2 regions of the Salinicoccus jeotgali genome follow, and region 2 is predicted to be linked to the other one. Evidence: predicted binding sites of a transcription regulator. Region 2 holds the regulator's gene; the other holds the start of a gene.

Region 1 (4,219 bases), 1.0 Mb from region 2:
ACGCGCAGAGGTGGAGAAGTTGTCTGGCCATCTCAAAGAATATGGCGTCGACAATATCATCTATCACGGTGGCCTTGCCAAAGATGAAAGAAACCGCAATCAGCAACGGTTCATAGATGGGGAAGTGGATTTGGCGGTAGCAACGAATGCCTTCGGTATGGGAATCGATAAGCCCGACATACGATTCATCATCCACCATAATCTGCCCGGCGATCTGGAGAGCTATTACCAGGAGATTGGGCGTGCCGGAAGAGACGGAGCAGCGAGTGAATGTATACTGCTCTCAAGCCCGCGGGATATCAGTCTGCACCAATTCTTCATAGATCGTTCCAACTCGACAGATCAGTATAAGGATCACATGAGGGCTAAGCTTGATCGCATGATTCAATATAATCGCACAAGCAAATGCCTGAGCAGCTTCATCATCAAATATTTCAATGAAGATGAATATGTGGTCGAATGCGGCCAATGTTCAAACTGCAGAGATAAGGGACGCACATATGACATGACAGCTGAAGCCAAGCTCGTCATGCAGGCTGTGTCACAAAATGCTGTGAGGATGACTAAAGAACAGACTATACAAGTGTTGAGAGGGGAAATGGCAGAAAATGTGATTGCCTTTCAATTAGATGAATCAGCTGCTTTCGGCACCATGGCTCATTATTTGACGAGTGAACTCAATCATATATTGGAAGAGCTCATCTACAGGGGCTATCTCCACGTGGAAGCAGGTGGACTCGAACTTGCTGAAAGGAGCAACATCGTCTTGGAAGGTGAACGCACTCTCTACACTGTGCCTTTCAGGAAACACTTCAATGAAAAAGTCGATATCAGTACCACATCTTCGCCGAATGAACTTCTTTTTGCCAAGCTTGCAGAAACAAGGTATCATCTTGCTGAAAAGCATGGCGTCCGGGAAGAAGATATATTTACCGATAATACGTTGCGGGAGTTTGCCAAAAAAACACCAAAATCCAAGCAGGATATGGTAAATATACATCGAGTGGGCAATTACAAGCTCAAACACTACTGCCCGGATTTTCTTGAGACAATCAACAGCTATAAACGCCAAATGCAGAAGACAAAATAAATAAGCCGGCCAATGGGCCGGCTGTTTCTTGTCATATTTTAGAATGTTTCGGTGGTCTGTTCTTCATGAACATGTAGTAGCTTGCCCCGAAGATGATGATGTAACCGACTATGGAGAGCATATCCGGAACTTCATTGAAGAAGATGATGCTGAAGATTGCAGTGTATAAGATAGTAGAATAGAAGAAAATCGATATTTCACGTGCCGGGGCATAACTGTAGGCGATGGTAAGCCCAAATTGGCCAAGTGCAGCGAATATACCTGCCGATACGAGCAGCCAAAACTGCACAGTGGTCATTGGTTCAAAATTCCATATGAAGAACGGGAGCAGGGCGACCGATGAAAAGAACGAAAAATAAAATACTACAGTGTAGAATTTTTCCCGGCTGCCAAGGACACGCAAAACAGTATAGGCACCTGCAGCAGATAGAGCACCAAGCACAGCAATCAGAGCATATACCGTCTCGCTTGATAGGGAAGGCTTGATAATAAAAATAGCTCCGGCAAAAGCGATAATAATTGAAATCATTTGATATCTGCGTATATATTCCTTCAAGAAGATCGCGCAGAGGATGATGGTGAAGAATGGACTCAGCTTATTGAGTATGTCTGCATCACTAAGCACCATCTTATCGATGGCGAAGAAATTCAGCAGAACACCGAGCAGCCCGAAAGATGATCTGAGGAGTAGAAGCCCTTGGTTCTTTCTATGACCAAAAAGTTTTTCTTTGTAGTACAATGCAAAGGGCAAGGCGACGAGCATCGCCACAAAGTTTCTGAAAAAGGCTTTTTGGACGGTAGGCAAATCACCGCTATATTTTACAAAAAGGGCCATCAGACTGAATCCAAGTGAAGAAATAAGCAAGGCGATGATGCCTTTTATGGTATTGTTCATTATTATGCCAACTCCATCTTTATATTTTATTTCAATGTTTTACAATCTGGAATTTTACACAAAAAAATTTAGAAGAATTTCCGATATAGTATAACATACTTATGATGCGCCTTTGGAGTCATTAAAGTGATTTTATGCGCAATGAAATTCCTTTTAATGCCATTGTAAATTAAATGCCAATATGGCATCATAGGGTATGCGATACGTATATATTGTGTACTCAATTCTAATTGGGCGCAATATATAGTGTTTAACTTAAACACTAAACGTGTAAAATCATAACAACATGAACTAAATGAAGGCGAACTTATGTTCGTTGTATTTATTTTATGATAGCATGAAAAGGAGGGGTGGCATGATCATTGCATTCTATTCGATGACCGGAAACGTCAGGCGCTTCATTAACGGTTCTGGAATTGCTGAAGACTACGATACTTATGAGATACGTGCTTCAAACAAAAATGAACGCATACATGAGCCATTTATATTGGTAACCAGCACCTATGGTTTCGGTGGCGTGCCGAATGAGGTGAAAGCCTTCCTTGAAGTCAACAACGACCTTATGAGGGCAGTCGCATCCAGCGGCAACCGCAACTGGGGTGAAAATTTTGCACGTGCAGGTGAAGACATAAGTGAAAATTACAATGTTCCCTTGCTGATGAAGTTTGAACTGCACGGAAACCAAAAAGATAGGGAAGAATTCTTTGGAAAGGCAGGAGCTATATATGAAAGTTATGGACGATCAGAAATTCAATCATATTGAGTTGAACAACGAAGTGACAAAGCGCGATGAAACGGGCTTTTACCAATTGCACAAGGACCAGGAAGCACTTGAAGTGTTTATGGAGGAAGTGAAGGTTAACACCATTCATTTCGATTCTGAATTGGAACGGATGCATTATTTGGTGGACAATGACTTCTACTACGATCTATTCCAGGAGTACACAGATGAAGATGTACTTGAAATCGTAGCATACGCAGACAATATTCCATTCAAGTTTAAAAGCTATATGGCTGCCAGCAAATTTTTCAAAGACTATACAATGAAGACAAATGATAAGAAATATTATCTTGAAGATTATAAGCAACATGTGGTGATCGTCAGCCTCTACTTGGCGAAAGGAGATAAGGAGCGTGCAAAACGTTTCATCCTCTCGATGATCGAACAGCGCTATCAACCGGCAACGCCGACCTTCCTGAACGCAGGACGTGCTAGACGTGGAGAGATGGTTTCGTGCTTCCTGCTTGAAGTCGACGATAGCCTGAACTCAATCAACTATATCGATTCAACGGCAAAACAGCTATCTAAAATAGGGGGCGGGGTTGCGATTAACCTCTCCAAACTCCGGGCACGCGGCGAAGCGATCAAAGGCATCGAAGGCGTAGCTAAAGGGGTGCTCCCAGTAGCTAAATCACTGGAGAATGGATTTGGCTATGCAGACCAGTTGGGACAAAGACCTGGTGCAGGCGCCGTCTATCTCAACATCTTCCATTATGATCTTCCTGAATTCCTGGACACGAAAAAGGTGAACGCCGATGAAGATCTGCGTTTGGCCACGATTTCAACAGGCCTTGTCATCCCATCCAAGTTCTTTGATCTAGCCCAGGACAACCAGCCGTTTTATCTGTTCGCGCCTCATACGGTAGAGCGTGAGTACGGCCAGTCATTGGACGACATGAATCTTGATGAGATGTATGAGGACCTGGTGGCTAACGACAACGTCAAAAAACGCAAACTCGATGCCCGCGACATGCTCAATACAATCGCACAGACACAACTCCAGTCGGGTTATCCATACATCATGTTCAAAGATAATGCCAACAAAGTGCACCCGCTTAAGGATGTCGGACAGATAAAGATCAGTAACCTATGCACTGAGATTTTCCAGCTGCAGGAAACGTCTACAATCAATGATTATGGTACAGATGATGAGATACGCAGAGATATATCATGTAACCTAGGCTCCTTGAACATCGCCAATGTGATGGAGTCCGGAAAAGTACGGGATTCAGTCCATGATGGCATTGAAGCACTGACCGTAGTGAGTGACTCTACAGCCATCGCCAATGCGCCAGGTGTCAAAAAGGCGAATGATGAATTGCATTCCGTTGGTCTTGGAGCAATGAACCTACATGGCTACCTCGCTAAAAACAAGATCAATTATGAATCTGCGGAAGCAAGGGATTTTGCGAATGTCTTCTTCATGCTGCTTAACTTCTATTCCCTTGAAAAA
Region 2 (4,219 bases):
CAATCATCTTCTCCTTTTCCCGGAAGCGGTCTTCTTTGATTTTTGTAGGACAAGGGGAATAGATTACATGTATCCGCCCGTCCCTTACATCTATCGAAGGTACATAACCTTGTGGATGGTTCACACACCCACTCAGCGAGCCACATTTCTCACAGGCTAAAGATTGTTCGGAGTAGCGTTTCAATTGAAGCAGATCATTTTTAATCATAGAACGCGTAATCTCATGCTCGCTGTTTTCGATCAGTTCTATAATGCGCGGATGCTTGATGAGCGATTCATAAAGGCGCTCATTATTCTCCTGCAGTTTCTTTGAGTTTTTTAAAAATTGGTTTATGGGTTCCATTAAAATCACCTAGATTTTCTGAATTCATCTATCATTCTTTGTAGCTCGGGATCATCTTTTGCTGTCTTTTGGGCAGGTGTTGTCTTTTTCTCACTGCCTTTTTTCGCATCATTTTTCTGTTTAGCGGATGGCTTATCCATCCATGCAGGTTTCTTTTCACCTTGGCGTTCTTTGCGTCCGCCTTTTTTCGAGTTGCGTTGCTTTCTGTATTCCATTATCGATTCATAAGCTTCCTTAGCCGAACGTATCCCCTTCTCCTCCCAGTCCCTTGCAATTTTCATTGTATACGGATAGTTCAGGTCTCCACCCTTCTGCTGATAAACATACTCAAGAAGTAGGTTTATGACACCGCCTGGAAGGCTTGTACGGGCAATGATGTCGGTGACAAGCTTCACGTCATTGTCGCTTGGCCGCTGGCCGCGTATATCATTCAGCCGGTCTAAGGGGTTAATGGATTCGAGCTGCTCTATATATGATTCCTTACCAGTGTTATCTTCAGCCGTCTGTTTCGCCGGACCATCAAATTTGGGGACTTTACCCTTGTTTTCTTTCTGATAGTATTTCCTCGCTTCATACTTCAACTGTTCTTTATCTATTCCTGCATATTGTGTTGTAGATGGCAATAGTATTTGTTTTATATCATAGGCATTAAAATTAAAAAGGATACTCAATTTAACGATAAGCATGCGTATTTCCTTAGTGAAGAAAGCACGGTCGATGCGTGTCCCTTTCAGATGTGTAAAAAGTACATCAAAGTCAAAGTCCTCAAGATCGACCTGCGGCCCTGCAGATTCGTTTTCCTTCCTGAAGGTTTCAGTGGGTACTTCGAAACCTTCACCACTCCCTGTGTGGAACACTTCGGTGAACTTACGCGTTACTTCGGTGAAGTTTTCCGGCATGGGCGGATATTGGAGTCGACCCTTCTTTTTATTGAAAGCCACAGAACCCACTTGGCCATAGAGATAGAGGCTAAGCATCGGATCTTTGAAGAAGGCATCTGGTGTGAGCGGCAACAACAGCTCGTATATGAAACGATCTTCATGGGCGTTATTGGACACGAACGTGCGGATAAGTCCAATCGCTTCAAGCTTCTCGAGTATACTTGAGAAGCCTGAGAGCGGCATGTTCAATTCATCCATTACTTCTCTGTGGAGTCTTGTTTCAAGTTTGCTGTAATGGTTTGAAGATTCCTGGAGGTAGATATATGAAATGGTCGCTTCCTGTCCAATCAGGGGGAGATACAGTTCATTGATGATGTTCAGATGGGACTTTTCGAACGATGATGGCATATAAACGATGAACTCGGTATTTGGTTTTAGTCTTTCATTGAAGTTCATTATCGTCACTGCCTTTAGCCAGATGCTTCAAGGTCTCCATGAGCTGGTCGATGTCCTTGAACTCCTTATAGACCGAAGCGAACCTTACATATGCCACTTGATCCAAGGTGATCAGCGCTTTCATGACATGTTCTCCGATATCATTGCTCGAAACTTCCGATTTATTCAAATTCCTGAGATCCGACTCTATCTGGGCTGCTGTCTTCTCCAACGTCTCATAAGAGATTGGACGCTTTTCGCATGCACGGAGCAATCCATCCATCAGTTTCTCCCGGCTGAAAACTTCCCTGTTTCCATCCTTTTTAACTACGACCAGCGGTGATAATTCCATACGTTCAAACGTCGTGAACCTAAAACCGCACTCTTCGCATTCCCTACGTCGGCGTATCGCAGACAGTTCATCGGTATGTCTGGAATCGACCACTCTCGAACTTGTATGATGACAATTCGGGCATTTCACTATGACCACCTCTTCCTACCCAGTTTGGTATACCATTATAATACATTGAACATAAAAAAAGAAGAAACTCCCGTTTCTTCTTTTCTTTCTATAGATTTTCCGCAATTTTTTCAGCAAATTCCACCACTCGGGTCGAATAACCCCATTCATTGTCATACCATGCCAGGACTTTAACTTTATTGTCGTCCATGACCATCGTCAACGACCCATCTATAATTGAACTTCTGCTGTCAGTGTTGAAATCACTGGACACAAGTGGCTCATAAGTGACACCCATGATACCGGCTAGCGCACCATCAGCGAATTTCTCGAATGTTTCATTGAGTGAGTCTTTCGTCACAGGTTTTTTAAGATCAACCACAAGATCGACAAGTGATACGTTCGATACAGGCACTCTCAATGCCAAGCCATGGAGTTTGCCATTCAATTGGGGGAGAACCTCACCCAAAGCTTTTGCTGCGCCAGTCGAAGTCGGTATGATGTTGTCTGCACAAGAACGTGCCCGTCTAAGGTCTTTATGCGGGTTATCGATGTTCTTTTGATCGTTTGTGTAGGCATGGACAGTCGTCATCAGACCATTTTCGATGCCATACTCCTCATCCAGCACTTTGGCGACCGGCGCCAGGCAGTTTGTCGTACAAGATGCATTGGAAAATACATCATATTTATCTATATCGAATTCTTCATCATTTACACCAAGAACCACTGTTTTTACATCTCCGCCTTTGGCCGGTGCAGTCAGCAATACTTTCTTGGCCCCTGCTTTAACATGGGCTGCTGCTTTGTCACCATGGTTGAAGGCGCCTGTCGCTTCGATGACAATATCCACACCCAAGTCTCCCCATGGCAGCTTTTCTGGATTTCTTTCTGTCGTGATCAGAATTTCTTTGCCATCCATGACCAGCTTGTCTCCATTGCCTTCTATCTGCTTTTCGAATTTCCCGTGTGTGGTGTCGTAGTTGAGGAGATGAGCCAGTGTTTCAGCAGGATAGCTGGCGTTCACCGCTACGAGCTCCAATTCATCTGAAGCGGCAACGATGCGAAATACCATCCTTCCAATTCTTCCCAAACCATTGATTGCTACTTTTTTCATGACGATTGCCCCTTTATGCTATACTTTTCACTGATTAGTATAACATATTGAAAGCGTGTTTAAAGGTGTATTCTGCATAAAATGTTCACTTTTCAATCTTGTCTAGAAAGCTTTGAATCTGGCCCCTCAATTCCTGAATAGAGCCACTATTCTGAAACACAACGTCACTTCTATCGCGCTTATCTGACAGCGGCATTTGACTTCTTATTCTCGACAACGCCTCTTCTTCTGTAAAGCCGTCTCTGTCCATCAACCGCTTTTTCTGCGTTTCTTCATCGACATAGACTGTTGCAGTCAAGTCGCATTGTTCATCCAGTCCATTTTCGAATAACAGCGGGATATCCAAAAATACATGACTCTCCAGGCTCAACCGTTCTTTATCCTCATTCATCATGCGTCTCACTTCAGGATGGACCAGACCATTCAATATTTGCCGTTCTTCTGGATCATTGAAAATGATTGCACCCAACTTCCTTCTGTCTATTTCCCCGTCCGACCTTGCAATGTCCTCCCCGAAGTGGTCGAGTATCCCTTTATAGGCAGGGCCATTTTGTGCAGTCGCTTTTTTGGCATAAATATCCGCATCAAGTACCGGATAGCCTTTTGATTGAATATATTCTGAAGCGGTCGACTTGCCGCTGGCAATGCCTCCGGTCAGACCGATAATGTAGTTCATTGGATCACCTCTGACAATTTGTACAATAAAATGTATTTCTTCCTGCTATAGTCTTTGTTTTGAGGGGCGCTTCACAGTCCGGGCATACCTTCTTCTGGTAGACTTTAAACCGGTCCTGCATGCTGCCCCTCTCCCCGGATATCCCTCTATAATCCGAAATTGTGGAACCACCTCGGCTCAATGACAGCTCAAACACTTCAACAATCGCCTGGTGCAGCTTCGTTAACCGTTCAACTGAAATATTCCCCGCCTTCCGCACAGGGGAGATCCCTGACATGAACAATGCTTCTGAAGCATAGATGTTGCCGAC

Evidence for each region. The regulator NrdR, encoded in region 2, represses ribonucleotide reductase genes. The targets are predictions, from matches to a motif close to AACACNATATATNGTGTT.
Region 1: the regulator NrdR is predicted to act here: its motif matches at 2,219-2,236, upstream of nrdI (class Ib ribonucleoside-diphosphate reductase assembly flavoprotein NrdI).

The regions. Positions count from the first base shown of each region.
Region 1 is NZ_AP043830.1:370,951-375,169, forward strand. It holds gene recQ (DNA helicase RecQ) at 1-1,090, shown strand, start outside; gene ACZ43I_RS01880 (DMT family transporter) at 1,122-1,985, opposite strand; gene nrdI (class Ib ribonucleoside-diphosphate reductase assembly flavoprotein NrdI) at 2,341-2,748, shown strand; gene nrdE (class 1b ribonucleoside-diphosphate reductase subunit alpha) at 2,711-4,219, shown strand, end outside.
Region 2 is NZ_AP043830.1:1,373,332-1,377,550, forward strand. It holds gene dnaI (primosomal protein DnaI) at 1-343, opposite strand, end outside; gene ACZ43I_RS06910 (replication initiation and membrane attachment family protein) at 349-1,680, opposite strand; gene nrdR (transcriptional regulator NrdR) at 1,667-2,140, opposite strand; gene ACZ43I_RS06920 (glyceraldehyde-3-phosphate dehydrogenase) at 2,229-3,233, opposite strand; gene coaE (dephospho-CoA kinase) at 3,319-3,909, opposite strand; gene mutM (bifunctional DNA-formamidopyrimidine glycosylase/DNA-(apurinic or apyrimidinic site) lyase) at 3,914-4,219, opposite strand, start outside.